Regions from separate parts of the Pseudoramibacter faecis genome, predicted to be linked through region 2. Evidence: riboswitches for the same ligand, from Rfam matches in the RefSeq annotation. Region 2 holds a riboswitch; each other region holds the start of a gene.
What was found. Region 2 has a riboswitch for thiamine pyrophosphate ahead of thiD (bifunctional hydroxymethylpyrimidine kinase/phosphomethylpyrimidine kinase). Riboswitches for the same ligand answer to the same signal wherever they lie in the genome.
Positions count from the first base shown of each region.

Region 1 (10,529 bases), on a different contig from region 2:
CACTGCACAAGGCAACGGCGGCTAAACTGCTGACGCGGTTTCCTGCGGCGCAGGTGTTTAATACCTATGGCCCGACGGAAACGACGGTCTGCGTGACGGCAGTGTCCATCACTAAGGCGATGACCGCAGCGGAAGGTGCCCTGCCCATCGGAGTCCCCAAGCCGGATTTGGCGGTGCGCATTGTCGCCGAGGATGGCGGCCCCGCGGCACCCGGCGACAAGGGGGAGATGACCATTGTCGGGGATACGGTCAGTCCGGGATATTATCAGAATCCCGAAAAGACCGCTGCTGTTTTTTTCACCACGACCCTGAACGGCCGGCCGGTGCGGGGTTATCGCACTGGCGATGTGGGTTATTACGGGCCGGACGGATTGCTTTATTATGAAGGGCGCATGGATCAGCAGATTAAATGGCACGGCTATCGCATCGAACTCGGCGATATCGAAAGCAACCTGCTTAAACTTGATGGCGTGGCTAAGGCGGCGGTTGTCCCCAAGCGAAGCGGCGATCAAATCAAACATTTGGTGGCTTTTGTGATTCGCGAGGCGGCGCCTCATCCGATCCAGGAGGCCGACGTTTTTGAAAGAACGCCGGACGGTTGGATGCTCGCCGACGGCTATGCCGGACGCAAATGGGTGCGTGCGGGTCTCAAACAGATCGTGCCGAATTATATGGTACCCAAGCAGGTGGTTTTTGTCGACCATTTCCCGCTGAGCCAAAATGGCAAGATTGACAAAAAACAGCTGGCGCAAAGCCTCTGATAGGGCGAGAGGTTTACATCGTGCAATTATTTGGCGATAATTTATTTTTTATTTGGCTTGTGGTGCTGACTCTTCCGGCGATTTGGCTGGGTGTCCATGAGCAGCCCATCAAATATTACGGTGCGGCGGTCACGTTGTTTTTTGTGTGGATGGCCATGGGGAACAATCCCAAGGCGCTGGCCTACCTCATTGGCTTTCTGATTTATACTTTTGTGTTGATTCAGATTTATTTGAAGGTGCACAAAACAAAGGGGCGCAATGCCAAGCTATATCATCTGTTTTTGGGCTTAGCGATTTTGCCCCTGGCACTGAACAAGGTATTCATTGCCACCCACGACCCGCATGATATCCTGCGGTTCATGGGGATTTCCTACATGACGTTCAAATCTGCACAGATCGTCATCGAGATTTATGACGGCCTGATTGAAAGCGTCGACGTTCTTGAATATGCTTATTTGTTGCTATTCTTTCCGGCACTCAGTTCGGGCCCCATCGATCGCAGTCGGCGTTTTAACGATGATCTTCGCCAGGTGATGCCCAAGGCGGAATATCTCGATCTGGTTGGGATTGGATTGTTTAGGATCCTGCGGGGGCTGGTCTATAAAAAAGCCATTGCGACCGGCTTTTATCAGTTAATGATTTGGTTTGGCATGGGACATTCCCTGCGTGGCGGTTTGATTTATATGTATACCTACGGTTTCTACCTGTTTTTTGATTTTGCAGGATATAGCGACATGGCCGTGGGGGCGAGCTATCTGTTCGGCATCAAGACGCCGGACAACTTCAACAAGCCTTTTGTGAGTGCGGATATCAAAGAATTTTGGGATCGCTGGCACATCACCTTGTCCCATTGGTTCCGAGATTTTGTGTTTTCGCGCATCACGATGAACATGATTCGCAAGAAGCGATTTAAAAATAAATTGACTCGAGCATCGGTGGCGTTTATTATCAACATGGGCATCATGGGCTGCTGGCACGGCCTCACGTCCTATTATATTGCCTATGGCCTGTATCACGGGGCGCTGCTCTCGGCAACGGAGATCTTTCAGAAGAAATCGAAATTTTATAAGCGACACAAAAAAGATAAAGGGTTTAAAGTGATATCGTGGTTTGTGACTTTTAATTTGGTCATGTTTGGATTTTTGATTTTTTCAGGGCATTTGAACGCTTTGCTCCACCTTTAACGGATGAAAGACAGCAAGCATGCGACGGCTGAAAAATAGATGCGGAGCAGCAAAGGAAAACAAAGAAAGAAGGAGAAAAAAATGGAAGAAGAAATTTTGGCGATTTTAGAGGAATTATGCGGCGACGAAGTCGTTCGGGAAGATTTGGATATTAATTTAACGGAAGAAGACCTGCTCGACTCTTTGGATTATGCTGAACTGTTGACGGAAATCGAATCGACTTTCGGTATCGTGATCTCGCCATCAGAGGTCGCCCGGGAAGACATGGACACGCCGAATAAAATCATCGCTCAGGTTAAAAAGCGTTTGGTACAGTAGGCTTTTACGATGCGAAAAGTCAAAGCGTTTTGCGTGGCGACGCTGTTGTTTTGCTGCTTTGCTGTGGGGTTGCACGCCATTTGCGTGAGCACCGGACTTAAAGCGAAGGATCATCGGTTTGGCACCTGGGACAATCGCTATAAAGATCTGTCTTATAACGGGCTGCGGATGAATATCGCAAAGAAGACCATGGCCGTGTTTGGCTCTTCAGAATTTCGGCATGGCAAAAACACAGCCTATCATCCACGCAATATATTTGCCCATTCGGATGTTCGGCTGATGACGATCGGCGGTCCCTTCAACCAGACTCTTTTTCACACAGTGGCACTCGGGGCAATCGGCGATCAGGTGAAGAGTAAAAAAGTAGTACTGCTGGTTTCGCCGACGTGGTTTGCGGGCAAGGGCGTTAAATCAAAGGCCTATGCGCTGCGGTTTTCCAAAACAGAATATATGGCTTTTATGGAGAATCCGAAAATTCCAGTCGATGTTAAGCGGTACGTGGCCAGACGTTCAGAGAAACTTTTGGCGCACGATCCGAAGCTGAGTCGCTTTGTAAAAAATTGCAATGAGGTAAATCTTGGGAAAAACCCGAAGCTTTTTCAGCGTCTTCTGTATCTGTCCAGCAAGCGTTACGCCACAGACACGGACTATATTACTATGAGAGTGGCCATGACCTTTATGGCAGACCGCAATACCCACAACCGGGCGGTAGAGAAGGTGCTCGGGCCCTTGCGGAAGAGAGCCCGGATGCAGGTGGTTCAGGGACTGAGGCGGAAAGGCATTGTGACGTCGAAAGATCTCAAACAATTTATGGCGCGCGAAAAAGTCTGGCAGCAGGTGCGCAAAGCCAGCCAAAAACGATCGAACAATGCATTTTATATGTCCGATAGAATGTGGCGAAGCAAGTATGCCAGGCTTGCGCCGAAGATGGCCGGGGCTCACGCCCATGCAAACTGGGAAAAGACTGCGGAATACGACGATTTGCGTGCCTTTTTAAAGATCTGCAAGGCCAGGGGTATCAAGCCGATGCTGCTCGTGTTGCCGGTCAACGGTTATTGGTATGACTATACCGGAATGACGGCCGATAAGCGCAGTGTGGTGAACCGCAGAGTCAAGGCAATGGCGGCTGCTTACGGCGCGAGGTATGTTTCGCTGTCGAAATACGATTATCGACCGTACATCACGACGGACGCCGTTCATCCCTGGAACGAAGGATGGTTTCAAATTGATCAGAAAATTAATGCCTATTATCAGCAAAATTAAAAAAATTCTCGGGACGATTTCCTGGCGTTACACGCTTTATTTTTTCATCCTAATGGTCGTGCTTTATCTGTTTTCGATGTTCGGCAGCATGCTCAGCTCGCCGGGGTTTGTTTACGAGGCATTTTAACGCGGAATCATCGTTTTGCTGTGGCGGATATATTGGCTTGATAGTGATTTCCAACTTGACAAAAAAGTGTGTGTTGTGATATATAAAGAAACAATTTAAAGTGGAACGGAAGAGAAGTAATTCAAAATAAAGCTGATCCAGAGAGCTGTTGGCTGGTGCGAAACAGTGCGTGCGATTTTGAATGAATGGCCTTCCCAGCGCGACCGGAACGCGGATTGTGAACGGCAATCCGCTATTATGGGAGACGGAGCAAGTCCCTTCGTTAACAAAAGACGGCGTATTCGGATTTGTCCGCGTATGCGCTAAGTGGATTGCCCAATAATGGCAGTCAAGCCGGGTGGCACCGCAGAAATCAAAGTGTATTTTCTGTCCCTGCATCAGATCCTTTGAGATCGTGTTGCGGGGACTTTTTATTTACAATCTTTCGCAATGGCGATCGACAGTATTTCAATTCAGCGGAGGCAAAAACATGAGCAAGCATATTCCCTACAAGATTTATCTCGAAGAATCGGAAATTCCGAAACAATGGTACAATGTCCGTGCCGATATGCAAAACAAACCGGCGCCGTTATTAAATCCGGCAACCAAACAGCCAGTCACTTTTGACGATTTGACGTCGGTTTTCTGCGACGATTTGGTGGCCCAGGAACTGGACGATGACACGGCGTATTTTGATATCCCGGATGCCATCAGAGAATACTATAAAACCTACCGCCCTTCGCCGTTGGTTCGGGCCTACAATCTCGAAAAGGCGCTGAGCACACCGGCAAAGATTTATTACAAATTTGAAGGCAACAACACCAGCGGCAGCCACAAACTCAATTCGGCCATCGCGCAGGCCTATTATGCCAAGAAGCAAGGGCTTAAAGGCGTAACCACCGAGACCGGCGCCGGCCAATGGGGGACGGCACTTTCCATGTCCTGTGCGTATCTGGGCCTCGATTGCAAGGTCTATATGGTTAAGGTGTCCTACAAGCAAAAACCTTTCCGCCGGGAGGTGATGCGCACCTATGGCGCCGATGTAACCCCGTCGCCGTCGATGACCACCGAAATCGGCAGGCAAATCAACGCAGCACATCCTGGGACCACCGGCAGTTTGGGCTGTGCTATTTCTGAAGCAGTAGAAACAGCCACAACTCATGAAGGCTATCGTTATGTGCTGGGATCGGTGCTCAATCAGGTGGTGCTGCATCAGTCGGTGATCGGGCTGGAAGCGCAGACAGCCTGCCGGAAATACGGTATCGAGCCGGACGTGATCATCGGCTGTGCCGGCGGCGGCTCTAATCTCGGCGGTTTGATCTCGCCATTTATGGGAGAAAAGCTGCGCGGCGAAAAGGACTATCGCTTTGTGGCCGTAGAGCCGGCCTCTTGTCCGAGCTTTACCTGGGGCAAATTTGCCTATGATTTCTGTGATACCGGCAAAGTTACGCCGTTGGCGAAGATGTATACTTTGGGATGCGACTTTATTCCATCGGCCAATCACGCCGGCGGACTGCGCTTTCACGGCATGAGCCCGATTCTTTCCCAGCTCTATCACGACGGACTGATGGAGGCCGTGGCGGTGGAACAAACTTCGGTCTTTGCCGCCGCGGAACAATTTGCCCGGGTTGAGGGCATTCTGCCAGCGCCGGAAAGCGCGCATGCCATTCGTGTGGCTATTGACGAAGCGCTCAGAAGCAAGGAAGCCGGCGAAGCCAAAACCATTCTCTTTGGCCTGACGGGCACGGGCTTCTTTGACATGACGGCCTATGAACAATTTAACGACCACGTCATGGGGGATACGATTCCGGGCGATGACGAATTGAGCGGCAGCCTTTCGGAATTGCCAAAAGTCGATTGAAGCATCAGTATTCAAAAACTGCTCCTTTGAATTTGGAGCAGTTTTTTGTGCTGAGAGTTGGATAATTGAATGATTGTGACCAAATGATTTCTGTTATTGACAAGTTTTAACATTATCGTTAAGCTTTAAATATCACAGGGGAGCTCTTGCTGAGAAAGGCACATGCCTGACCCTCATGACCTGATCCGGACAATGCCGGCGCGGGGAGTGAAGCACAGCCCCTCCTGAAATCAAGGAGGTTTTTTATGTTTAAGAATTTGCAGGGATTTTTTGAAGCGGGAATCGGCAAGACCGCGATTGTTGCGGCGGTGGTCGTTCTGCTCGCGTTACTTTCGCTGATGGATCGCGGTTATCGGGATGAGACGGGCAATTCTCGGCCGCTTGATGTCCGGGCATTGACCATTTCAGCATTGATGATTGCGATGGCCATGGTGCTCTCGCAGATCCGATTGTTCAAAATGCCCCAGGGCGGATCCGTTACCGCTTTTTCGATGTTGCCCATCGCGCTGTGCGCTTATTTGTTTGGGACGAAGCGGGGCATCATGGCTGGGGTTTGCCTGGGGCTGATCAATCTGATGTTTGATCCGTACGTGATTCATCCGGCGCAGCTGCTTATTGATTATATCCTGGCATTTGGCGCCTTGGGCATTGGTGGATTAGTGCGGTATCAGAAAAACGGTTTGATTAAAGGGTATCTGATGGGGATTTTTGGGCGCTATATTTGCGCGGTGGTCTCAGGGGTTATCTTTTTTGGCGCCTATGCGCCAAAACAATTTAATGCCTGGACTTGGTCGCTGTGGTATAATTTAACTTATATCGCGGCGGAAGGCGCCGTCACGGTGATCGTGCTGTGTATTCCGGCAGTTAAAAGATTGTTTGAAAGAGCCCAGAAACGGGTAGATGCAGCAGACAGCATGTCTTAATCAAAGAGAAAAGGTCGGCGAACGGCATCGTGTCTTTTGATATTGATGCGGCAAAAGCGCGATAAGCGTGCAAAAATTTGATCTAAGCAGCGGAGGCCAGGGCTTCCGCTGTTTTTTTGTGTCACTTCCGAAAGACATATTCCGGTAAAACTTGAAATGTGTGGGCAATGGTCTGCAGCCGAAAAAGGGATTCGAGAGATGGAAGGCCATATCAAAATCAATAATAATGTAAAAGATAAGAATAAATATTGACAGATAATTATCGGCAAGCGTATAATCATAATACTCGTTTAATTTTTAAAATTTAAATGAACACCGGGACACGGTGTTTTAAAATGATTCTAATGTTAACTCGATCTAATAATTTCAGGGGGAGAGAAATGAGAGATAGACTATTTCAGACAATGACGGAGATGTTTGACCAATCGTTGAAACTCTATGGCAAAAAGACTGCACGCTTTTGGAAAAGTGCAGTGGAGGCAGAAGTGGTTTCCTATGCCGAATTAAATGCGGAGGGCAAAAAGCTGGCCGATGCATTGATAGCTGCAGGCGTCGAAAAGGGAAATAAGATCTTGCTACAGCTGCCGACGCCGGGACAGTATGCGCGAGCCTTTTGGGGGATTCAATACGCGGGGGCCGTGCCCATGGCGCTGCCCTTCGCTATGGGCGATGCGGCAGGCAGGGACGTTCTCGATAAACAGCTCAATATTTGTCGGGATATTGTCAGACTGACGATTTTAATTCCCGAGGCGTCGCTCAAAGATTATCAGAAAGCGATTGCGCCCTTTGAAAACATAACGCTGATGGTCTATGAAGATCTGATGGAAAAAGGTCGGCGCATCAGCAATACGGGAATGGTCTATCCGAAGATTACTCCGGAAGATGAATGCTGCATTCTTTTTTCCTCCGGGAGTACGGATCTTCCCAAAGGGGTTGTGCTCAAGCAGAAAACCATGGCGGCGTCCATTTGCTCAGCGCTTTCCATCATGGATTATGACGATTCGGAACGGAGTTTGAGCTGGTTGCCTTTGACCCATGCGTTTGGATTTATCGGATTTCATTTGATTCCCATTGCGAAAGGGGCGAGTCAGGGCGTGATGCCGCCGCCGTTGTTTGTGCAGCATCCGGACTGGTTTCTTCGCCAGGTCAGCGATCGGAGGATCACCGTCCTGGGCGGCATGAATTTTGCCCTTAAATTATTGGATGCGGCCGTTTCGGACGCCGAGTTAGAAATGTTGGATCTTTCCTGTGTCAAAAACTTTTTCCTGGGGGCAGAGCCGGTCAATGCGGAACTGGCCGATCATTTTGCCGGCCGCTTTGCGGCGGCGGGTCTTTCGCCAGTGGCCCTGCGAACGGCCTATGGCTTATCGGAATCGGCGTTTGCGGTTTCTCTGGGGAAAGCAGGGAAGCCCATGCGCGTGGACCGCCTGGATTTTGATGCGCTGGGTGAAAATCGCGCGCAAATACGTGCCGGCGAGACGAACGAACATCGGCAGCAGGTTCGGTATGCCTCTGTGGGAACGCCGATTCCGGGGCTTAAGGTTTTAGTGGCAGATGACGAAGGCCATGCTTTGCCGGAGGAAACGATCGGCGAGCTATGCTATGCCGGGGAATCGATCAGCGAACGCTATTTCTTCCATCAAAACGAAATGCAAAAGCGCATGGTCGGCGAATACTTGGCTTCCGGAGATATGGGATATCTTTCTGATGGAGAGATCGTCATTACCGGCCGGAAAAAAGACATTATTTTTATCAACGGGCAGAATTACTATCCGCTGGATATTGAAAATCGGATCGCGCGTATTTTTCCGGCGCTTAAGGATCGGATTGTCGCTTCTCAGATCTATAACCGTCACAACGAGCCCGAGCTCGTTTTGTTCATTCAAAGCAGTCAGGCGACGGCTGATTTTGCAGTAAAAATTCGGCGGTTGGATCTGGCCATCAAACAGGAGCGATTCATCGCCTTTGATTATTATCTTCCCATTGAAGCCATCCCGAAAACCAATAGCGGGAAAATTCAGCGCTCGGCACTCATTAAACAATATCAGGATGGGATGTTTGAACCGATTATCAGCGATATTCGTGCAGCGCTTGCGGCAGACGAAACAGTTCCGGTTGTCTTTGGCGATTCGCTGTCCATGCAGTTGCAGGATCTGTGGAACGAGAGCGTTCAGAGCGGCGGCAACCGGCATTCTAAAAACTTTTTCGAAGCCGGCGGCAGTTCTATCGTGCTCATGCAGCTGGCCACAAAACTTCAGACGCATTTCGGCATTCGCCTCAGCCTTAAAGCGCTGATGCGGGTTTTTGATGTAAAAAGTTTTGTGGCGCTTGTCAAGGCGCATGTGGACGAAGCGGCGGCGCCGGTGCGTCTTTCCGTCGAACCCGATCCCGCGCGCCGGGCAGAGCCCTTTGCGTTGACGGATATCCAGCGGGCTTATTTGTTGGGTCGGGAAGAGGCCTTTGATATGGGCGGCATCTCGACTCACGGTTATTATGAATACCGTACGGATTTGGATTTGGCGCGGTTCGAAGATGCGCTTAACCGTGTAATTGCCCATCAGGATAATCTGCGCCTGGTGATGACCGAAGATCGCCGGCAGCAAATTTTACAGGCGGTGCCGCACTATCATATCGAGGTGATCGACGGGCGGGGCGAGGACGCCGAAACGCTTGAAGCTATCCGGGCCGAGGAGCGGGCGCGGATGTCCCACGCGGTGTTTGCTGCGGAACGTTGGCCGTTGTTCGAACTCAAGGCTTTGCGCATCAACGACCGGGAAAGCGATCTCTTTTTGGGCATCGATCTGCTCATCATGGACGCGAGCAGCATCGAAATGTTCAAACGCGAGCTCCTGTGGTGCTACGATCATCCCGGGAAGACGCTGGAGCCATTGGCCTTCACCTTCCGGGATTTTATGCGGGGGATTGACGCGATTCACGCCTCAGAGCAATATGCGCGGGACAAGGCTTTTTGGCAGGCGCGGGCGGCCGCCATTCCGCCGGCGCCTCAACTGCCGGGGCTCAAAGATACCACGGCAGCTAAAACAGCGGTTTTTAAACGCCTGAGTCTGACCCTTTCGTCGGATCAGACTGCGCGGCTTCGCGCCCTGGCCACGGCAAGCGGCATCTCCTTATCCTCGGCGATCTGCACGGCCTACGCATTGGCGCTGTCGGCCTATGCCAATCAGCCGCGGTGCACGCTGAATGTTACCATCTTCAATAAATATGACTTTCATCCGGATGTCGCGCGGATGATGGGCGATTTTACTTCGACCATGCTCTTGCCTTTTGACTTCGCGGACAACCCGCCGATCAAAACGGTCTTTCAGGCGATACAGGACGAAATTTTCTGTGGATTGGAGCATCGCTATTACACCGGGGTGGAATTGCTCCGGGATATCAAAAAGGAACAGGGCACCGGCAACAAAGCCGCGATGCCCATCGTTTTCACCAGCACGCTGGATCAGGCCGATGCGCCGGCGGTCGAGCTCGGCGATCTGCGATACGCCATCAGTCAAACCTCCCAGGTTTATCTGGACTGCCAGGCCCGGGAGACGCCGGCGGGAATTTTGGTGACCTGGGATTATCTGCAGGTCCTTTTTGACGATGATCTGATGAGGGATATATTCGCGTTGTTCGAACATTGCCTTCAAACGCTGGATCAGGCCGGAAACGTCGCGGATTACCTGCAGCCGAGTGAGGTCTGCCACGAAAAATGGAAACGCTACAACGAAACGGCAGCGCCCATACCCCGAACAACCCTCTATCAACTGTTTGCCGCAAGCGTCGCCGTGCATGGCGCAAGCGTCGCCGTGCAGGATGCCGCAGGGTTTTATACCTACACGCAGCTTCACGAGGCGGCCGGTTGCGTGGCCTCACGACTCGCCGCCAGGGGCGTGTCCAAGGGAGACTATGTGGGTGTTATGGGCTATCGCCGGAAAGAGACCATCGCGGCAATTCTCGGGATTCTAAAAATCGGCGCGGCTTATGTTCCGCTGGATCCCGAAAATCCCGAGAGTAGACGGCAAAAGATTGTGACGAGTGCGGGCTGCAGACTCGTGATCGACAGCATGGATGCGTTTGACACAAACGATTTGTCCTGCGCGGAAACGGCGG
Region 1 is NZ_JAYFFI010000015.1:23,204-33,732, reverse strand. Features, by position in the region: gene dltA (D-alanine--poly(phosphoribitol) ligase subunit DltA) at 1-761, shown strand, start outside; gene dltB (D-alanyl-lipoteichoic acid biosynthesis protein DltB) at 782-1,945, shown strand; gene dltC (D-alanine--poly(phosphoribitol) ligase subunit DltC) at 2,027-2,263, shown strand; gene dltD (D-alanyl-lipoteichoic acid biosynthesis protein DltD) at 2,273-3,526, shown strand; gene V3C63_RS09340 (TrpB-like pyridoxal phosphate-dependent enzyme) at 4,123-5,493, shown strand; TPP riboswitch at 5,620-5,717, shown strand; gene thiT (energy-coupled thiamine transporter ThiT) at 5,739-6,416, shown strand; gene V3C63_RS09330 (non-ribosomal peptide synthetase) at 6,797-10,529, shown strand, end outside.
Region 1: another riboswitch for thiamine pyrophosphate. It lies ahead of thiT (energy-coupled thiamine transporter ThiT); the one in region 2 lies ahead of thiD (bifunctional hydroxymethylpyrimidine kinase/phosphomethylpyrimidine kinase).

Region 2 (10,529 bases):
TGCCGCGGCCCTCAGCTCTCTCAAGGGCTCCAAGCATGGCGGCGCCAACCTGAAAGTGGTTGAAATGATGCGCGACCTGAAGACCAACGTCGGCGATATCACCGATAAGGAAGCCGTCGAAGCTTACCTGCGCAAGCTTTTAGCCGGAGAAGCCTTCGACCGCAAGGGCCTGATCTACGGGATGGGGCACGCGGTGTATTCCCTTTCCGATCCTCGGGCGGTCGTCTTTAAAGACTTTGTCGAAAAGCTGGCTCACGCCAAGGGGCGCGATGAGGATTACGCCCTCTATGCCACCATTGCTGAAACCGCTCCCCGGCTCATCGCCGGAAAACGCAAAATCTACAAGGGCGTTTGTCTGAACGTCGATTTTTACAGCGGTTTTGTGTACAGCATGCTCGGCATTCCCATCGAACTTTACACGCCGATTTTTGCCATCGCGCGCATCGTCGGTTGGAGCGCCCATCGCCTTGAAGAGCTCATCAATGCGAACAAGATCATGCGCCCGGCTTATCGCAGCGTGATGTCCGGCCCCCGGGACTATATCCCGCTGGCCAAACGCCAATAACGCCGCCTTGACATTCTGAAAAGCTTTGATTTTTAAAAGCTCTTCATCTTTCTTTACTTTTATGGTACATTGAAAGTATCAAAGCGACATTGTGTCGCTCTGCCGTCTATTTTATATTGTTTATGATATTGTCACGTTTCCGGCTGCTGAACTCAAAACCGCGCCTCTGACCCGGAAAGACAAACAGGAGGTCTCATCATGGCAAGAAAATCATCCAAAAAAGCCGCTGCTGTCAATACTAAGCCGGCTACAACACCCAAAACAACTGCTGCTATCAAAAACAAGTCCACCGCGACCGCGAAGAAAAAGCCCGCCAAGCGCAGCGGCTACAAAAGCGAAGTCATCATTCAGCGGACCAACTTCGAAGCCAGCGTTTCTGAACTGATGGATCACGTCAAGGAAATCTGGACGAAGGACATGGGCAATCTGGTGCGCGATCTGACCGACATCAAGATTTATGTCAACGCGGACGAAGCTGTCGCCTACTATGTAATCAACGGCGACATCAACGGCAAGTTTTCTCTTTGACCCAACGGCGGAGCCGCTCTCGCGGCTCTTTTTTTGTCCTCAAATCCGGGGCTGATCCCCTGCGAATCCATCGTTGCATTTTAACAATCCACTTGATAAAATGTGATTATCATGCCCATCGTTCATTTTCAGGCTGCGATGTACAGCCTTGGTATATCTTTAATTTATTTTTAAGGAGGATTCATGAGATATCAACACGTCAAAGCCACTGATCCGGCTATCTACGATTTGATGGTGAAAGAGCTGCGCCGTCAGCAAAGCCATCTGGAACTCATCGCGTCGGAAAACTTTGTCTCCGAATCGGTGCTGGACTGCATGGGCAGCCATTTAACCAACAAATACGCCGAAGGCCTGCCGGGCAAACGCTATTACGGTGGCTGCGAATTTGTGGACGATGTCGAGCAGCTGGCCATCGACCGCGCCTGTGAACTTTTTGGTGCCGAGCACGCCAATGTGCAGCCCCATTCCGGTGCCCAGGCCAACACCGCGGTTTATGTCGCCCTGCTCAAGCCCGGCGACACAGTGCTCGGCATGTCCTTGGATCAAGGCGGTCACCTGACCCACGGCTCCAAGGTCAACCTCTCCGGTAAACTCTACAATTTTGTGCCCTACGGCGTCGATCCCGAAACGGAATTGATCGACTACGGCGCCATCGAAAGGCTCATCGCCGAACATCAGCCTAAGCTGCTCGTGGCCGGGGCTTCCGCCTATCCCCGGACCATCGACTTCGAGCGCATCGGTAAACTCTGTCACGATGCCGGCGTGATCTTCATGGTGGACATGGCCCACATTGCCGGGCTGGTCGCCGCCGGCGAGCACGTCTCCCCGGTTCCCTGCGCCGATATTGTCACCACCACGACCCACAAAACTCTGCGCGGCCCCCGCGGCGGGCTCATCCTTTGCAAAAAAGAATACGCCGCCGCTATCGATAAAGCCGTTTTCCCCGGCACCCAGGGCGGCCCGCTGATGCACACCATCGCCGGCAAGGCCGTCTGTTTTAAAGAAGCCATGAGCGACAGCTTCAAAGTCTACCAGAAACAGATCGTCGCCAATGCCAAGGCTTTGGCTTCGGCGCTCACCGCCAAGGGCTTTCGCATCGTCTCCGGCGGCACCGACAACCATCTGATGCTCGTCGATGTCTCCGCCGTCGGCATGACCGGCAAAGATGCCGACGACATGCTCGGCGCCGTGAACATCACCGCCAATAAAAACACCATTCCTTTCGACAAACAAAAACCAGCCATTGCCAGCGGCGTCCGCGTCGGCACCCCCGCGGTGACCACTCGGGGACTGGTCGCAGCCGATATGCGGGTTATCGCCGATGCCTTTGAAGACGCGCTGATCAAAAAAGATCCTGATGCGGCCCGCGCTAAGGTCAAAACCCTGACCGACCACTATCCGCTGTATCCCGATATGATCGCCGACTGACGGCAACGGATATTTTTTAAGCGCAGTGAGGGCACTGCGCTTTTGTGCAGCTGCTTATGAAACAACCTTTTTACACCACCGCGCCCCAGCCGGAGCGCGCGTTACTCATCGGCATGGCGTCCGCCGGCGACCCGGCCGCAGGCCGCGCGATGGCGGAGCTTGCCCGCCTGTCCCAAACCGCCGGCTGCGATGTTTTTGCCACGCTGGCGCAGCCCCGCCAAAAGCCGAGTCCCAAAACCTATCTGGGAAAAGGCAAAATCGCCGAAGCTGCCCAGCTCGTCACGGCCAATCAACTGGACCTGATCATCGCGGACGACGAACTCACCCCCGGACAAATCGCCGCCATCGAAGCGGCCGCCGGCTGCAAAGTCATCGACCGCACCGCCTTGATCCTCGACATTTTTGCCCGTCACGCCAGCACCCGGGAGGGCAAGCTCCAGGTCGAGCTCGCCCAGCAGCGTTACCGCCTGAGCCACCTGAAAGGCCTGGGGCAGGTGCTCTCCCGCACCGGCGGCGGCATCGGCACCCGGGGCCCCGGCGAAAAGAAGCTCGAAACCGACCGGCGCCATATCCGCCGCCAGATCGACCGCCTGCAGTGCCAGCTCGATCAATTGGCCCAAACCGGCGCCGTCCGCGCCCAAAGACGCCGGCGGGGCGGCGTGCGCGCCGTCAGCCTCGTGGGTTATACCAACGCCGGCAAGAGCACTCTGTTTAACCGGCTGACCAACGCGGCCGTGCACACCCGGGATGCCTTCTTCGTCACGCTGGACACCACCACCCGCAGAATCAACCCTGAATACGGATACTATCTGCTTTCCGACACGGTGGGCTTCATCGACAAGCTCCCCCACGAACTGATCCGCGCCTTTCGCGCTACACTGGCCGCGGCGGCCGATGCCGATTTGCTGCTGCACGTCGCGGACGCCTCGGATTCCCGGGCGACCGGGAACATCGCCGTGGTCGAACGGGTATTGAGCGAAATCGGGGCCGTCCATCTGCCCCGTCTTCTGGTGTACAACAAAATCGACCGGCTGCCGCCGGATGCCCGCGCTTCGATTCTCGTCCGATGCGCCCGGAGCGACACCTTTGCCATCTCGGCCAAAACCGGGGAGGGTCTGGCGGCTTTAACGGCCGCCATAAGCGAAGTCCTGTCAGCCCAGGATCGGATCCGGAGCTATCTGCTGCCCTACCATGATGGCAAACGGCTCGAGCAGCTTTACCGTCACGCCGAGATTCTTTCCCGGGAAGATAGTCCCGAGGGCATTCGCCTCACCGTTAAAATCGGCAGTGCTTTTCCCGATACCGATTATCGGCCCTTTTTAATCGCTTCTGACCATTCCGACGATCTGGAGGCCACGCATGACCCATTTTAATACGATTTTATCCCGGGGGGAAACCGAGTCTGTCATCAACAAATCCCGCTTCATCGGCCTCGCCTGCCACGTGGAAAGCGAAGCGGATGTCGAGCGCGTGCTTGCTCGGGTCCGCAAGGCACACTACAAGGCCACCCACGTGTGCTCTGCCTATATCCTCGCCACCGAGCCCGAACGCCAAAAGGCCAGCGACGACGGCGAGCCTTCCGGCACCGCGGGCAAACCCATTTTGGACGTCATCGCCCGGCGGGAGCTCAAAAACGTGCTGGTGCTGGTGGTTCGCTATTTCGGCGGTATCAAGCTCGGGGCCGGCGGCTTGATCCGCGCCTACGCCGGCGCGGCCAATCAAGTGCTCGATTCGGTGCCGACGGTGCGTCGGCAGTGGTGCGACACCCTGCGCATCACCATCGATTACACCCAATACGGCGGGCTCAGGCAAAAGCTGAGCGATCAGCACCAGCCCCATTATCAGCCGGTTCAAGAGCGCTTTGCCGACACAGTCGCCCTGGATTTCGAGCTGCCGGTGGAGGAGAGCGAGGCCTTTGTCGCCTTTATCACCGAGGCGACCAACGATCGCTTTTCTTTAGAAAAGGGCGAGCCCAAATGGGTGAACACCCTGGCCGGCTCGCCTCAATAAATACGGCCAAAACAAAAAAGGCGGCCATCCGAGGGCGTCGGGAATCTTTCCCCGCGCCTCAGGTGACCGCTTTTTTATTTTGCGGTTTTTATATTTTTCATTTTGAAGAACGGGCCGTTTTGGCGCGCCCCTTGGCCATACGCTCCGCGATCAGGCAAAGCACCATGGTGAGCACCATATCCGGCAGGGTACTGCCCACGGAAAGATCCGCCCGCATCAAAAGCCGGTAGACCCCAAAGCCCACCGCCCAGATCGCAAGATTTCGCCAGTCGACGGCCGCGTCCCAACGGCTGCGTTTTAAAATAAAGAAATCCGCGATCTGCACGGCGATCATCGGCGCAAAGACCGAGCCGATCAGATATAGAAAGTTTGTGATGTCGTCCATATTAAAGAAGATGGCCGCGACGATCCCCGCCAGCGTTACGGCAATAGCCAGCCACTTGCCGCCCACCCGCGCATTCAAACTTTCCGCCGAGATCCCCGCCGACCATGCGTCGAGAAAGGTGGTCGTCACGGTGGAAAGAATCAAAATGATCAACGCCGCGACGCCGAGCCCCGCCTTGATCATAATCGCCGCGATATTGGTTTCCCCGGTGAAAATAGCCGCTCCCATGCCGATGATATACATCCAGACCGAGACCAGCCCATAAACCAGCGTGCTCGTCAGGGTCGCCGCAAAGGGCCTATCGGCTTCCCGGGTATAGTCCGAGATCAGCGGCAGCCAGGACAGCGGCATCGCCACGGCCAGCTCCACCGCCGCGCCAAAGCTCAGGCTTCCTGCCGAAGCCGCCGCCGCAGACGCTCCATCACCCGAAAAGATCACCTTGCAGAGAATCAGCGTGAGCACAAAGAGCGCTGCCATCGCCGCCTTGTTGATCGCCCCCAGATTGGTGATGCCCACGAGGATCCACACCGCGATGAGCCCGCCGATCACCAGGCACCACACCCAATGCCCCACGGCAAAAACACTGCCGGTCGCCTGAGCCCCATCATAAATCATGATGGCCGTCCAGCCCGCCAATTGCAGCACATTAAGCGCGGCAAAGAGCCGACCGCCCTTCTTCCCGAAGCTCATCTTCACCGTCTCCATAGCCGAGCGACGGGTCCGTCCGCCGATCAGTCCGGCCAGAAAGAACAGCCCGCAGCCAATGAGATGCCCGACGACAATGGCCAGAAGCCCCCGACCAAAACCCAGCGGCGCAAAATAGGTCCCCGTTAAAATTTCGGCGATGGATACCGCCGCGCCGAACCAGATCAGACCGTTTTGAAAGCTGGTGGTCCGCTTTGATTCATTCATCCGAGACCTCCTCACGATACGCCGCCTTGATGTCGAAGGCGTGGTTCATCGGACCGGCGCCCTGCCCCAGATCGAGGCCGTCCGCCAGCGCGCCGGAGAGATAGGCCTTGGCCCGTGCCACCGATTCGGCCAGCGCATAGCCCTTGGCCAGATTCGCCGCGATGGCCGACGAGAGGGTGCAGCCCGTGCCGTGGGTATTGGGGTTATTGATGCGCCGTCCGTTAAACCAGCGCAGCCGCCCGTCCTGCCAGAGCAAATCGTTGGCGTCGCTGATGCTGTGACCTCCCTTTACCAGCACGGCACATCCGCAGCGCTCACCGATTTTTGCCGCAGAACGTTCCATCGCTACCGGCGTCTCGATGGGCATTTCGGACAAAATCTGGGCCTCGGGAATATTGGGCGTGATCACCTCGGCCAAAGGCAGCAACCCACACCTCAGGGCTTCAATGGCGTCATCCTGCAAAAGCTTCGCGCCGGAAGTCGCCACCATCACCGGATCGAGCACGATGTGCCGCACTCGGTAGGTCTTTAATTTCTCGGCGATCACCGCAATTAATTCCTCCGACGAGACCATACCGATTTTCACCGCGTCGGGGAAAATATCCGTGAAAACCGCGTCGAGCTCCTGCCTGAGAAAATCGGGCGTCACGTCCATGATGGCGGTGACGCCGGTGGTGTTCTGGGCTGTGAGCGCCGTAATGGCGCTCATCGCATAAACCCCGTTCAGGGTCATGGTCTTTAAGTCCGCCTGGATACCGGCGCCGCCGCTGGTATCAGAACCGGCGATTGTCAATGCTGTTTTCATTCAATGCCTCCTTGTGGTTGTTTTGCAGCATCCCATTTGCCCCGACGCAAGGTGGTGCCCCCAATGCGCCGGCCTTCATCGCAAAGCCCCAAATCTCGCCAATAAAAAACAGGCACGGTCGTGCCTGCGTTAAAAAGTTCGATGATTTCCCTCCGTTGGCATGATCCAAATCAGGTTGTGGGTCAAAACCTGGCTGGTTTTTTCTCAGCCCGCGCCAGCAGACTCCCCAATGCGATGAATTTTTCGATTACCATTACTTTACCAAAAAAAGCGCCCGCGTTAAAGCCCTTTTTAACGCGCGCGCTATTCTGCCACCACCAAATGGATCTGCTGTGCCGCGGCCTTTTGGCGGTCGCTTTCGGAAATGCGATTGTCAGTGATGATCTGATGCACTTCGGCCATCGGGCAAATCACCGAAAAATAGCCGTTGCCGAATTTACTGCTGTCCGCCAGCACATAAACCCGATCGGTCGTCCGGAGAATCGCCTGCTTGATCTGCATCTGCGGCGCCGCGATGGACGTCAGGCCGATTTCAAAGTTGATGCTGTGCACGCCGATGAAGGCCTTGTCCACCTTGAAGCCAGCAATGCTCCTTTCGGCCAGTTCTCCCATCGTCGCCGGCAAAAACCCGCCGACGTTGCCGCCGATCATATAAAGCTCCACATGGGGCAGATTGGCCAATTCATTGGCCGATGCCAGCGAATTGGTCACAACCGCCACATTTTTTTCCGAGTGCGCTTTAATCATCAAAGCCAGATAAAAACAGGTTGTCGAATCGTCGAGCAAGATGATGTCCTGATCCTCGATGTAGCCATAGGCACAGGCGGCGATGCTTTTTTTCTCCGCCACGTGCTGGTGAATATGCCGGCCGTGATACTTCTGATCAAAATCTTCCTGCGCCTCGTCGATGCGCAATGCGCCTCCGTGAACCCGGATCAGCTGACCCGCTTCGTCCAGTTCCTTGATTTTTGTGCGGACCGTGACGGCAGAACACGCCAGCTCCCGGCTGAGCTCCTTAACGCTGACCTTGCCCTTTTGCTGCAGCATCTGAAGAATTCTGATCTTTTTTTCGTCCAACTTTTTCCCCTGTTATGGCATCCTGACGTTTTTCAGGCCCAATTGCCTGGTGATCATCGTAAATGCGGGGACAAACCGATCGCCGAAATCGCCCTTCGGAATCACGATCGCCTCGTCGCTGTCGAGGTAAATGCCGATGGTTTTCGGCGTGACCACGGCCCGGCGCATCTCGCTCCACGGATAAATCTTCCGGTTTGCTCCCTGCTCGCCAATAATACCACACTTTTCAGAAAATGTCATCCGAACCGGCAAACGATAACGGCTTTCGCGCATGGCTTTTCGCGCACGCCACTGCAGGGTCAGCGGCGTATATCCCAGAAAGACGATGGCCGCAGCCATATAAAGACCGCAGGCCGCCGCGCCGATCCCGGCGTTCACATGCCGGAAAACGCCGACAAACGCCACGGCGAGCCCCAGCACGTTCGCAGCAAAGCCCGACGCCTTGGAATAGGCGTGAAACAAATAAAAATCAAAGAGCGCCGGAACCGTCATCTGAACGCGAAAGGTGAGGTCCGGCAAGGGCTTGCCGGTATCGATCGCCTCGGCCACGGCCTTCGCGTCCATCGGTTCGTTATGCATGGATTCGTCCATCCGTCTGTGCCCCCTTTCATATCAAAGGGAAACCTGCCGCGCTCAGCGTGTCGTGTCCGCGATGGTTTCAAGGCCCTTTTGATAGGCCCAGCCTTCGGGAGAATAAATGCCCTTCTGCCGCTTCATCATGTAACGGTCGAACGCCGCCGTGATGAACGGGCACAGGAAAAGCGTGATGATGGATGCCGTCGCGCACTGGGCGGTGGCGATGCCCGTGTATTTTTTCATGGAGGGGTCCGCTTCGGCCACCGCCGCCGGCGTCATCGCGGAATTGAGCGCTGTCGTCCCGATGGCCGCGCCCATGGCGTTTCTTTCCTTCCTGGGCAAAATCAGATTGATCAGGAAGAAGAAGATCACCGCCGTCGCCGCCGAAATCAAACCGAGGATGATCCCCGAAGCCCCCGCCGTCAAAATCGTCTTGATGTCCGTCTTGGCGCCGATGGAAATCGTCATGAAGAAGGTGACGATGGGCTGCGCGGTTTTGCAGGCCGCGCGGAAGTGGCTGTCCAGATTGCCCCAGACAAATCCGACGAGAATCGGAATCAGCACCGCGACGAGCGACATCAGCGGGATATTGGCCAGGCCCGTCGCGCCGAGGGCCACCAGGGTGAAGAACGGTCCGTCGTTGAGCGACAAGATCGAAATGGCGCCGGTGTCCGTCGCGTTTCCGAACTGACTGGATAACGAAATATATAAGGATCCGTTGGAATTGGTGATCGCCGCGATCCACACAAAGGGCGCGATGCCCAGAAATCCGGCGGGACCGCACAATTTGCCGACGATCAGCCCGACCAGCACGCCGAGAATAAATTTAAAGCCCGTCATCGTGACGCCTTTATAAAGGGGCATCCCGACCTGCTTGATGTCGATCATCGACCCGCACACGATCAGGAAGAAGCCCATCATGCAGGCATTTCCCTCGTAAAACAGCGCGGTGACGTAGCCGCCGATCTTAAAAAACTGCGGCACAAAGGTCGCCAGCAGCACCGCGATGACCAGCGGAATAATGACGAGGCCGCCCGGCAGCTCGCCCATCTTCTTGAGAATCTGAAAATCCCGCCGCTTGTGTTCCTGATTCGTTGTCTGTTCTTTGTCCATTTTTTCCTCTCTCCTGTGCAATTAATTTTCTCTCTGACGCGCCGCTTCCAAAAACAAGCGGTCGACAATCTTCCCTGCGATCTGATCGTCCCCGGTCAGGCCGCCCTTGCCGACGATGGGCAGGCCGGCGTACTCTCCCGTCAGGCAGCCGATATCCGTCTGGGGGATCACGTAATCGCGGACTTCAATGCAGCCGACGCCCATTTGATAGCACACGTTGACCATGGTATCCCCGCCGGTGGTATAAAGCCCGGCCACCTTGTCTCTGCCCGCCTGAGCCAGGGTGTCTGCAACGATGCTGCCAAGCCCGGCGTTGATGCAATTGGCGCTCACACCCCGGGCGTATCCATGACGCCGGTCCTCCTCGTCAAGATCCAGCAGATCGCCGTGCAGCGCCGTCTCCAGCAAAATTGCCCGGGGCTGCTCCGGCTGCTTTAAAAGCCGCACCGTTTGTTCAACCGCTTTCGCGATTTCCGCCGTCGCGGTTTCCGCTCCGTGAATCAGCGCCAGCGGGTCCACCTCGATATGCGCGACGCGATCGTCCTCGCATAAAACAGCCATCTGCCGCTTGGTCACCGGGGTCGCACTGCCGGCGGCGATCAGCACGGTCTTGCCGGACACCGGCGGGACATCCGGCACATTGGGCTGCTCAATCTCTGTGAGGCCTCGGTGAAAAGCCAGCTTCGCCGTGAACGGGCCGGGATCCACCGCCAGAATCGGCCGCCCCAGCCCGATGGCCGCCCGGGCGATCACATCGATATCCTCGATGGCGATGGCATCCATCAAAATCACTTTTGCGCCTGCTGCCGCTTTGCCTGCCAGCGCTTTTTTGACAGCCGCTTCTCCCGCAAGCACCGTCTCCAGCGTGACCAAATCCGTCCGGCGCCTGGTTTGCCCGGCGATCAGCTTCGGAATATAGTTTTCTGTCACCGGCGTGCGCACATCCTGCGCGACCGGCGTGCGAATCAGCGCCACGTTATCGATCACCGAAAAACCGCCGACCATGATGCGTCTTGACTGCGGCATCGCCGGCACGACCACCGCCAGCGTGTCCTCCGGCAGGCGGTCGAGCATCGCGTCGATTTCGGTGCCGATGCCGCCGCGCAGCGTCGTGTCGATGCGCTTCGAAA
Region 2 is NZ_JAYFFI010000006.1:28,308-38,836, forward strand. Features, by position in the region: gene V3C63_RS06045 (citrate/2-methylcitrate synthase) at 1-565, shown strand, start outside; gene V3C63_RS06050 (DUF6465 family protein) at 764-1,093, shown strand; gene V3C63_RS06055 (serine hydroxymethyltransferase) at 1,277-2,521, shown strand; gene hflX (GTPase HflX) at 2,578-3,894, shown strand; gene V3C63_RS06065 (YigZ family protein) at 3,881-4,531, shown strand; gene cytX (putative hydroxymethylpyrimidine transporter CytX) at 4,629-5,828, opposite strand; gene thiD (bifunctional hydroxymethylpyrimidine kinase/phosphomethylpyrimidine kinase) at 5,821-6,633, opposite strand; TPP riboswitch at 6,764-6,872, opposite strand; gene V3C63_RS06080 (DeoR/GlpR family DNA-binding transcription regulator) at 6,937-7,710, opposite strand; gene V3C63_RS06085 (YcxB family protein) at 7,723-8,301, opposite strand; gene V3C63_RS06090 (2-keto-3-deoxygluconate permease) at 8,344-9,399, opposite strand; gene V3C63_RS06095 (four-carbon acid sugar kinase family protein) at 9,421-10,529, opposite strand, start outside.

Region 3 (10,529 bases), on a different contig from region 2:
CTTCATACAAAAAACACCGGCATAAAAAATGTCGGTGTTTTTGCGGATCGGTCACGGCATTACAGAATATCGATGATCTCCCCAGAAAGGGCTTTGTTCATGCTGCGCACAGCGCAAAACTTACCGCACATGCTGCAGGCCTCGCTGTGATCGTCCTCCGGCGCGCGGCTGTCGCGAATAGCCCGAGCCGTTTCGGGATCGATGGCTTCGGCAAACTGCGCCTCCCAATCGAGGGCCCGTCTGGCATCGCCCATGCGATCGTCCTGATCTCTGGCGCCGGGCACGCCCTTGGCAATGTCCGCCGCGTGGGCCGCGATGCGGCTGGCGATAATCCCTTGGCGCACATCCCCGCGGTTGGGCAGCGCCAGATGCTCCGCCGGCGTCACATAGCACAGGAAAGCCGCGCCGTTCATGGCGGCGGCTGCCCCGCCGATGGCCGCCGTGATGTGATCGTATCCCGGGGCGATGTCCGTCACCAGAGGCCCAAGCACATAAAAAGGCGCCCCCTGACAAATCGTCTGCTGAATTTGCATATTGGCCGCCACCTGGTCGAGCGGCACGTGGCCCGGCCCTTCCACCATCACCTGCACATCCTTGGCCCAGGCGCGGCGCGTCAGCTCGCCCAAGCGCACCAGCTCGTCAATCTGGCAGATATCGGAAGCGTCCGCCAGACACCCCGGCCGGCACGCATCCCCGAGACTCACCGTCACATCGTGTTCCCGACAAATATCCAAAATTTCGTCGTAATATTCGTAAAAGGGATTTTCTTCGCCGGTCATGCTCATCCAGGCAAACACCAGGCTGCCGCCCCGGCTGACGATGTTCATCTTGCGGGCATTGCCCTTGATCTGCGCGATGGTATTGCGGGTGATGCCGCAGTGCAGCGTCACAAAATCCACGCCGTCCTCCGCGTGTAGACGCACCACGTCGATAAAATCCCGAGCCGTGAGCGTGCCGAGATCGCGCTGATAATGAATCACCGCGTCATAAACCGGCACGGTGCCGATCATCGCCGGGCATTCCGTGCAGAGCTTGCGTCGGAAGGGCTGGGTATTCCCATGGCTCGACAGATCCATAATGGCGTGGGCCCCGAGATTCACCGCATCCAGCACCTTGTCCATCTCCGCGTCGTAATCCGCCACGTCGCGGCTGACGCCCAGATTCACGTTGATCTTGGTGGTAAGCATGCTGCCGATACCGTTGGGATCAAGACCCCGGTGCCCCGGATTGGCCGGGATCACCACCTTGCCAGTTGCCATCAGCGCCGCGAGTTCCGCCACGGACCGCCCTTCCTTTCGAGCCACCGCCTGCATCTCCGGCGTCGCGATACCGCGGCGCGCCGCTTCCATCTGGGTGTGATAGGTTCTTGTCATCATTGCCTCCTGCTTCTCGTGCTTAACCGTTAACGATTGAAGGCCCCGGAAGCAGCAGCCGGGAGCGATTCCCCCGCGGATTGCGTTTCCGGCGCCTGGCCGGGATCCGGCCTGCCGCGCGCTCTGCGCACGGTTTTCTTCGCGGCCAAAGGTGGTGCCCCCGGTTGACCGCGCACAGCAAAAAGGATACACCTGAACAGGCATATCCTCAAAGTTTCGCGATGGTCCCTCCGTTGGCATTATCCAAATCAGGTGTATGGGTCGAAGCGAATGCTTCCTCTCAGCCGTTGCCAGCTCCCCTTTTTCTGTATTTAACGATTTTATTGTAACCCTTTTAATCCCGAATATCAAGCCTTACTCCATATTTTTAAGCGCTGTATCCATCGGAATTTTGCGGATACGCCTGAAATCGAGCACGGTCACGGCGGCATAGCCCGCAAAAACAGCGATGAACATTTTAATCTGCGCGCTCGGCGGCATATAAAAGCTGAACCAGCCATCCATCGTGTTAATATAGGCCACCCAGATCAGCCGGATCAAAAGGCCGGCAACCAACAGACCGATCAGCTCTGCCAGCACGATGACCCAAGTCGTCGCAATTAGATACAAAGAGGCGATTTCCCGATCCTTATAGCCTAAGATCTTAACCATGGAGATGGCATTGGTGTTGCGCTCAATAATAAGCTTGGTCAGCAGATAAATGAGCAGCGCCGCAGCCACGACGCAGGCGTATTGGAAATAGCGCATATAATTGCCCATGGAGTGATTGAGTTGTCGGCTGATTTTCGTCACATCGCCGCGGTCGATGGTCGTCGCGATGAGGCGGCTGTCGATGTCTTTAACCTTTCGATTGGAAAAGTAGCCGTTAAAATGGTTCGTGTCGTAACCAAAAACGGTGTTAAAGCGCCGGTTCGGCATAAAGACCGCCATGGTGTTCGCACCTTTTGCAAAGCCCGCGACTTCAAAATGGTAGCGCTTGTGCTCATATTTTGCAGAAAGCGTCACGCGATCGCCCTTGCGATAGCCGAACTTTTTCCGGAAACCTTCGGACAGATAGACCTCATGGCTCTTCAGGCGGCCGATCGCAGATACATAATGCGAATGGGAGGCGATGCCGTACACCGTGATCGTTTCCCCCTTGTGCACGCCGGATACCGTCTCCAATTCCGTCATCGAGAAGGGTTCCGCCCCTTTGGTCGCCGTCGGCACCGTTGCTTTTAAAATCGTCTGATAATCGGCGATCATCGTCTCGGTGGCCTCCTGCTGATAATGCCTCAGCGTCGAGGGAAAGCCCGTCGCAAAATACAGGAGCAGCATCACAAAGGTGATACCCAAAACGAGCACCAGATAGCCCGGCAGGTTCTGCAAAATGATGCGCAGCCGAAAGCGGCGGATAAACCGAATGCGCGGCAGCCGTATGGCGCGTTTTTTCTGTTTTCGGGTCAGATCGCCGCGAAGAAAAGCCAGCGGGGAAAAGCTGAGCTTCTGTGCCAGCACCGCCACGTTGATGAGCATCATCAGAATAATGGGCACCACCGTCGTCATCACGAAAGCGTCGCTGCTGATGAGCGGCACGAAGGTCGGCAGGCTGTAGCTGTTGTAATACATGCCCTCAACCACGTTTTTAAATAGCGTATACCCCAGCACATTGCCGACCGCCGCCGCCACCAGAGTGACGATCAACGGCATGGTCAGGTAATGGCGCAATAGCTCTCCTCGGCTATAGCCCGAGGCGCGCAGGGTGCCGATCGTCGCCGATTCCTTGGTTACCGTATTGCTGATGGTCACCGCGAAGATAAACGCCAGCACCACCACCAGAATATCGAGCATGATACCGGCCATCGTTCGGTCGCCGCCCATGTCGTCGATAGTGAAATTGATCGCCTGGTTTAAATACCGGGGCACAAAATCCGTCAGACGGTTCCCCGAAAGCGCTGCCTCCTTGGCGATGGTATTCATCAGTTTGTCGGCGCGCACTTTTTCCTTGTTGTCGTTTTTCGGCGCGCCGCGGTAAATCCAGGCATAATTATAGTGTGTGCTCTGGGGCAGGGCGTCAAAGGTTTCTGCCGTGACCACGGCCACGTCAAAATTGATGGCGTCGAACATCGGGTTCGTGTTGTTTTCAAAGAGCGCAGAATAATCGCTGTGGGCCACAAGACCGGTGACCTTCATCTTTCTGCCGCCGATTCGGATGTGATCCCCCACGGCAATGCCGTTGTTATTCGCGTGCATCCGGTCGATGGCAATTTCGTCGGTTTTTTTAGGCAGACGGCCGGCCATCACATCGGCCTTATTCACCCGATGCCGGACCGCATAAACGCGCACGCGACCCTTGCGGCGTCCATTTTTCTCGCTGAGCATTTTATAAAAATCGGGATAAAGCCTAATCCTCTGGTTGCGCAAGGTTGAAAGCAAACCGTCGTCCGCCGCGTGATCGAGCGCGAAGTGTCCGCTCTCGATGCGATAACGCGAAAAGCTTTCTTTCGATGTCTTGAGCATGCCTCCATTGGCCACATACACCCCCGAGACGAAACCGATGGTGATCACCAGAAAGGCAAAAATCACAAAATATTTGCCAAAATCCGTTTTCAGCTCTCGGAGCAGCCGTTTGCGCAGGGGATCTGAAATGGTGCGTTTTCTCATGGCTCTACCAACTCAGATCGGCAGCGGCCACACGGCTGGCGTTGCGCGTATCTTTTCGAATCCGTCCGTCGAGCAGCGTCACCACGTGATCCGCCATGTGCCGGATGGCTTCGTTGTGGGTCACCATGATGACCGTGCTGCCAAAGCGCTGATTCACGTTCTCAATTAAACCCAAAATTTCCTTGGAGGTTTTATAATCAAGGGCGCCCGTAGGCTCGTCGCAAAGCAAAATATCCGGATTTTTAACCACAGCCCGGCCGATGGCCGTGCGCTGCTGTTGTCCGCCGGAGATCTGGCTCGGTAGCTTATGCCGATGCTCGGTGAGACCGAGGGTCTCAAGCAATGTCTCGAGGGGCAATGGATTATCGGCAAGATAGGCGCCTACCTCAATGTTTTCCTCCACATTTAAATTGGGGATCAAATTGTACATTTGAAACACATAGCCCAGATGCCTGCGCCGATACTGCGTCAACGCCTTTTCGTTCATCGCAGCGGTGCGCTCGCCGTCGATGCCCACAAAACCACTGTCCGCCGTGTCGATGCCGCCGATCACGTTGAGCAGCGTCGATTTTCCGGAACCCGACGGCCCGAGCAGCACGCAAAATTCGCCCCGCGCCACCGAAAAATTTAAATCGTGGAGCACTTCGGCCCGCATATCGCCTTCCCCGAAGCTTTTATTCAAATGCGCGATCTTCAAAAAATCCTTTTCCATTTTCTGCCTCCCATCCTGTTAGCTTTATCTTACTTCATTATACCGCAAAAAAATGATTTCACAAATCAAATTATCGTTCCAAAATAAATGAATAACAGATTACCCTATTCATTTAAGCCCTCCCAATCTGTTCACCAGTGCAGCCTGATGTGAACCCAATGCACAAAATATTTTATTTACCTTATCGCCGGCCCTCATGATCAGCGGAAGCGTGGGCACTCTGCGTTCCCGCATTTCCTGGTGCCCATTACCTGCGGCAGGCATCGTTTTATCGGAGTGCCTGACCGCTTCTTTCGCCGCAACAGACTACGGCGGTTACGGAATTCTTGTTCCCCTTGTCTTTTATCTATTTCACAATCTGTCGCCCAGCCGGCACCCTGACAGGAAGCGCTATTTTCATCCCGTCGTTTATTCAACCGCACATTAAATGATGTAGTGACTTTTATTCGCAAAAAAATAAATCCGATCAACGGATTTACTTTTTTAGCACCACTATTCAAAAGCATCGACACCAAGATAGGCCCGAACCATTTCGAGTTCGTCCTCATGAATGCAGTTAGGAAGACTTCCGTCGCGCATGCCGGCCAGACAGGCGTCCATCCCCATCCAGCGCACCGCGGCGACCTCCTCCGGCTGCAGCATTAAATCATCGACGGTTACCGGGTTGGTGTAGACAAAGACATGGCTGAGCTCGTTATCCCAAAAGGGATGCCCGTGAAAGCGCGACCTAAATCCCCCGCGATGCTGCCCCAAATAGTGCAGATCTTCCGGACCCACGCTCAGGCCCAATTCTTCGCGCATTTCCCGCACGGCCGCATCCATCACCTCACCGCCGGCCGCAATGTGCCCCGCCGACGAAATATCGTAGCAACCGGGATTTGAATCCTTGCTCTGCGCGCGCCTTTGAAGCAGCACCTCCGGCCCGGCAGCCCCCCGGCGGACAATCCACATGTGCACCGTGCCGTGCAGACTGCCGTCCCGATGGGCCACCCCCCGCTCGCGCACCACGCCGGTCTTGCGGCCGTTCTCATCCAGCACGTCAAAAAGTTCCATCGGCTGGCCGTTAAGCGCCGCATAGACCAGCCGGTCATGCCCGTTATACATTAGCTTCAGCGAAAAGAAGCCGGCGGTTTCCATCATCAGGCGAAAAAAGATTCGGTCGCCCTCCCAGAGGTTGAGCCCCCACACGGCATCGCGGTCCACCCAGGCCAGCTCCCCTTCATCACAGGGATGCGGCTCGCCGCTAAAGCCGTCGGCCGTAAATAAATGCATATACTCCGTAACGCCGTCCCCAGAAACAAAGGTCACGATGCCGCGAAACCGCCAGGCCGTCAGCGTGTAGCCGGTTTCCTCCCAAACCTCGCGCAGCAGGCACTCTTCTGGGCTTTCATCCGCCTCAAAATGCCCGCCGACGCCGATCCATTTGCCGTGGTTCACATCGTTTGCCTTCACCGTCCGGTGCAGCATCAGCACCTGATCGCCCTGCAAAAGATAACAGAGCGTGCTCATTCGCATCATGGCCGCCCTCCTATCGCTGCAAACGGCCGTCGACCATGGTCACTTCGTCGATGGTCGCTCCGCCCAGGCAGATCTCGCCGTCGTAAAGCACCACTTCCTGACCCGGCGTCACCGCGCGCTGGGGCTTCTCAAAATCCACAGCGATCGTCGTATCCGATGTCGGTGTGACGCGCACCGCCTGATCCGGCTGGCGGTACCGAAATTTAGCCGCGCTGTCAAAAGGAGCGGCCGGCGCCCGGCCAGCGATCCAATTCATCGCCGAAGCACGCAAGCTGGTGGAATACAACGCCGGATGCTCTGCCCCCTGCACCACATAAAGCACGTTCTCCGAAAGATCCTTGCGTACCACAAACCAGGGCTCGCCGGTCCCCTGCCCGCCGATGCCCAGCCCCCGGCGCTGCCCCAGGGTATAATACATCAAGCCGTTATGTCGTCCCTTCACGCTGCCGGAAAAATCTTTGATCGGGCCAGGCTTGGCCGGCAGATACTGGCTCAAAAACTGCCGGAAATTACGTTCGCCGATAAAGCAGATCCCAGTGGAGTCTTTTTTCCCGGCGGTAACCAAATGATGCACTTGTGCCAGACGGCGCACTTCGCTTTTGGGCAAATCCCCAATGGGAAAAAGCGTCTTTTCGAGCTGCGCCTGCCCCAACTGACAAAGAAAATAGGTTTGATCCTTACCCGTATCCACCCCTTTAAGCATCCGATAGGCCCCGCTCGCCGGATCCCGGTCGATGCGGGCATAGTGCCCGGTCGCCAGTTTGTCAGCCCCGGCGACCTTCATCGCGTAGTCCATGAACGCCTTGAACTTGATCTCCTTGTTGCACAGCACGTCCGGATTGGGAGTGCGCCCCCGTTTATATTCCGCCAGAAAATAGGCAAATACCCGGTCCTGATATTCCTTTTCGAAATTGACTGTGTAATAGGGGATGCCCAGCGCCTCCGACACCCGCTTCACATCTTCATAATCTTCCGTCGCCGTGCACACGCCGTTTTCGTCGGTTTCATCCCAATTTTTCATAAAAATGCCGATCACGTCGTGACCGGCTCGTTTTAACTGCAACGCCGCGACGGAGGAATCCACCCCGCCGGACATGCCCACCACAATGCGCATGGTTTATCCTTTCCGCTCTTCCGCGATTTTTAAATTTTCCAGATTCTTTTGTTGCCGTTATTCGACCGTATAATCCGTATAACCATCCGCGTCTTTTTGCCACGCTTCAATCTCTTTATGCAATCTTTGCGAACGGCCGATCATCCAAATGCCGACGACAATGCAGATGACCGCCAAAATCGTCACAAAAAACTGGATGAATCCCTTCGGATTAAAAATAGCCGCCAAGCCAAATCCGATGAGCACCGCCGCTGTCATCACGCGCAGCGTTCCCCAAAAGGGGCCCAGCACGGCACCGGTGAGCAACATGCCGATGCCCATCGCTATGGTCCAGAATCCGACCAGTGCCAGAAAGAAACCGACGATGAATCCCGGCATCACCGCCAGTATCAAACCGATCACCAAATTAAAAACTCCCCGCCCGGTCGACCATTCTCCGCCCGGTCGTCTGGCGGCAATCAACGCGATCACCCCGACGATCAGCCGCTCGATCCCGATCAGCCGGATCACCACCGACAAAATATGGAAACCCGGCAGCAATAAAATAGCCGCTCCCAGCGCCACCATCATAATGCCCTCGGTTAAAAGGGACTGCCATTGCCCAAACCAATTTTTTATAAAACGCGGCGCACCGCTGCCGGAAGGCCCTTGTCCGTTCATTGTTTTCTCCCTTTGTTTTGATATGTGCCCTCATTATAGAAAAAAGCGGCGACAATGGCAAATTTTTCGCTTTCCTAATTTTTTTGTTTTCAGCCGGCGCTAAACCGGTCTTTCCTTTTTAAGACCTCATGGCACACCAGCGCGCTTAAAGTCAGCAGGCTGATAACTCCGCCGGCCTTAAACATCGGAACGTGGTAGTGCATTTCGATCTTATTTTTCCCAGATTGTAACGGAATTGAAATGAAACAATCGGCAAAAGTATCCGCTGTTATTTTCTTACCGTTTCTTGTGATCCGCCAGCCGGCCTTATCCTCTGGAACGGACAAAAATAACGCTTCGCCTGCTTTGCCGTCTATTTCGCAAAAAATACTCTTGTTTTTCACCTGAATCTTTTGGGCTGCTCGGCGATTGATTGCAGCTGAAGCCTTTCGGAATCGGGATAAATCAAGCACGAAAAGCTGCTCATCTTTAAAAATAAAGTTTCGGGGCATTGTGACTGTGATTTTTGCCGTGGTTTCGCCTGCCTTTGTCGGAACGAAAACCACTGAAGGCGAAAGCCAGCAGGCATAGGCGATCTTTTTGCGGCCGTTTAAATCCATTTTCACCCCGTCATTTTCTTTTTTCCATGGGAAATAAACATAAAGCGAGCCATCTTTAGGAACCTCAATCTGATAAGTCTTTTTAAGGCCTTCTTTAGTCTTTTTAGTCTCTGCATGATAAACCGCCGGCGTATAATATTCAGTTTCGATCCCACTTGCTGAACTGATGATTTTATTTTGATAACTAAAAGGATTCGCAGCGGCCTGCTGCTTTATCCTCTGGACAGGTCGATATGAAAACGCGAAGGGAAAAACATAGGGATTTTGATACACCGCTTTATGATTGTATCTGCCGACACCCTTAACCTGTTTAAATCCTTTAATCGGATAGGACGACAAGAGATATTTGGTTCCTGTCAGCGCATCGATTGGCATGACGGGATCATTCACTGCATTCATCGCCTTTGCCCATTCTTTATATCCGGCCCGATCATAAAAGTCAACGACATTCCCGTCATTGGTTGAAGAATACCCTGCATTCGAGGCATAGGCATTAACGAATGCTTCGTTATAATTGGCTGTCGTTCCGGCTCCACTTCCCCTCATGCGCCGCGTACTCGTTTCGCCGATCCGATAAAACGATCCGTGATCATAAGCTTTGAGCGCCCGAATCTGTCTGCTGCTGGATTGCACATATTGATGATAATTCCTCACCGTATCCACGTGATATGTTTTCATTAAAATCTTGGTGTTGTATGCCAGCTCTCCGCAGGCCAGCACACACAGCAGCACAATCACCACCATTCGCCTTAATCTCTTCCGAGGTTTTTCTTCTAAAATAAATATTTTTGCAATCCCTACAGAAATCATTGCAAAAACAGCACCCGTGTAAATGGTCAGTTTCAGTTCCGCGGTGGGATGAATGTACTGCAAAAAAATTAAAAGCGCGGCAAAAGAAATGCCCGCCTTTAAGATCTTGGTCTCAAAGTGCTCTTCAGTCGGGCTCTGCGTGAAAAAGAGCGCCGCCATAAAAATAATTGAAAAAACGCTCACGTAAAGGTATCGGAACCAATAATTATTGGGATATTTTAACAGCGAAAACACCATAAAAAGCGGGTTCCAATAATAAAACATTAAATTGACGATTAGAAAGCATCCCGCAAAAAATTTTTGTTTTCGATTAAAATATTCGGAGGCGAAAAAAAGCATGCATCCCAGCAGCGCCACACTGCCACAAAAAAGAACGGCATTGTTTGGTGTCCCCAGCGTTCCGTATACAAAGCTCTGGATCGTTGCAAACGGATTGCCGCTGAAAATATTCTTAGTTAACAGCTTCCAATCGAAGGCGCCGCCCTTGCCGTTCCTTAAATTTGCAACCGTCGGCAAAAATAAAACAGCGCTTAGCCCCATACCAAACAGCATCGCAACGCCATAGCTGATAACATCCCGAAGGATGGTTTTAATAGGATGGGCGTCTTCCTCTCCGAAAAAATTAAGTTTTTTAATCCCGATTTCAAAAAACAGCCAAAACACCGAAAACAGACAATTAATGGCGCCGGTGTACCAATTAAAGACAATGGACAGCCCAACCGTCACAGCCAACATCAACCCGTCTTTCCTATTTTGAACCAATTTGTAGACGCCTAACAGCATCAGCGGCAACATATAAACACCATCGAGCCACATGATATTGCTGCCCTGCGCAATATTATAATGCATAAAGGCATATCCCAGGGAAAGCAAAATCACTAAATAACTTTTCAGTCTGTGATAAAACCGCTTTTGAAGATAAAACGCCATGGTCACCCCACAAGCCGCCAGTTTCAGTGCAACCAATACGTCAAAAAAAGTATGAAAAGCTTCTTTTGGGAAAAAAATAATCAACAAATTGAAAGGAGATGCCAAATAATAACTGTAAAGCCCAATGCCTGTGCTGCCCAAGCTTTTGCTGAAAGAGTACGTCAAGCTAT
Region 3 is NZ_JAYFFI010000005.1:62,341-72,869, forward strand. Features, by position in the region: gene thiC (phosphomethylpyrimidine synthase ThiC) at 60-1,373, opposite strand; TPP riboswitch at 1,582-1,684, opposite strand; gene V3C63_RS05580 (ABC transporter permease) at 1,728-4,016, opposite strand; gene V3C63_RS05585 (ABC transporter ATP-binding protein) at 4,021-4,728, opposite strand; partial or broken gene V3C63_RS11790 (hypothetical protein) at 4,895-5,155, shown strand; gene V3C63_RS05590 (NUDIX domain-containing protein) at 5,221-6,246, opposite strand; gene mnmA (tRNA 2-thiouridine(34) synthase MnmA) at 6,257-7,360, opposite strand; gene V3C63_RS05600 (DUF308 domain-containing protein) at 7,418-8,020, opposite strand; gene V3C63_RS05605 (YfhO family protein) at 8,110-10,529, opposite strand, start outside.
Region 3: another riboswitch for thiamine pyrophosphate. It lies ahead of thiC (phosphomethylpyrimidine synthase ThiC); the one in region 2 lies ahead of thiD (bifunctional hydroxymethylpyrimidine kinase/phosphomethylpyrimidine kinase).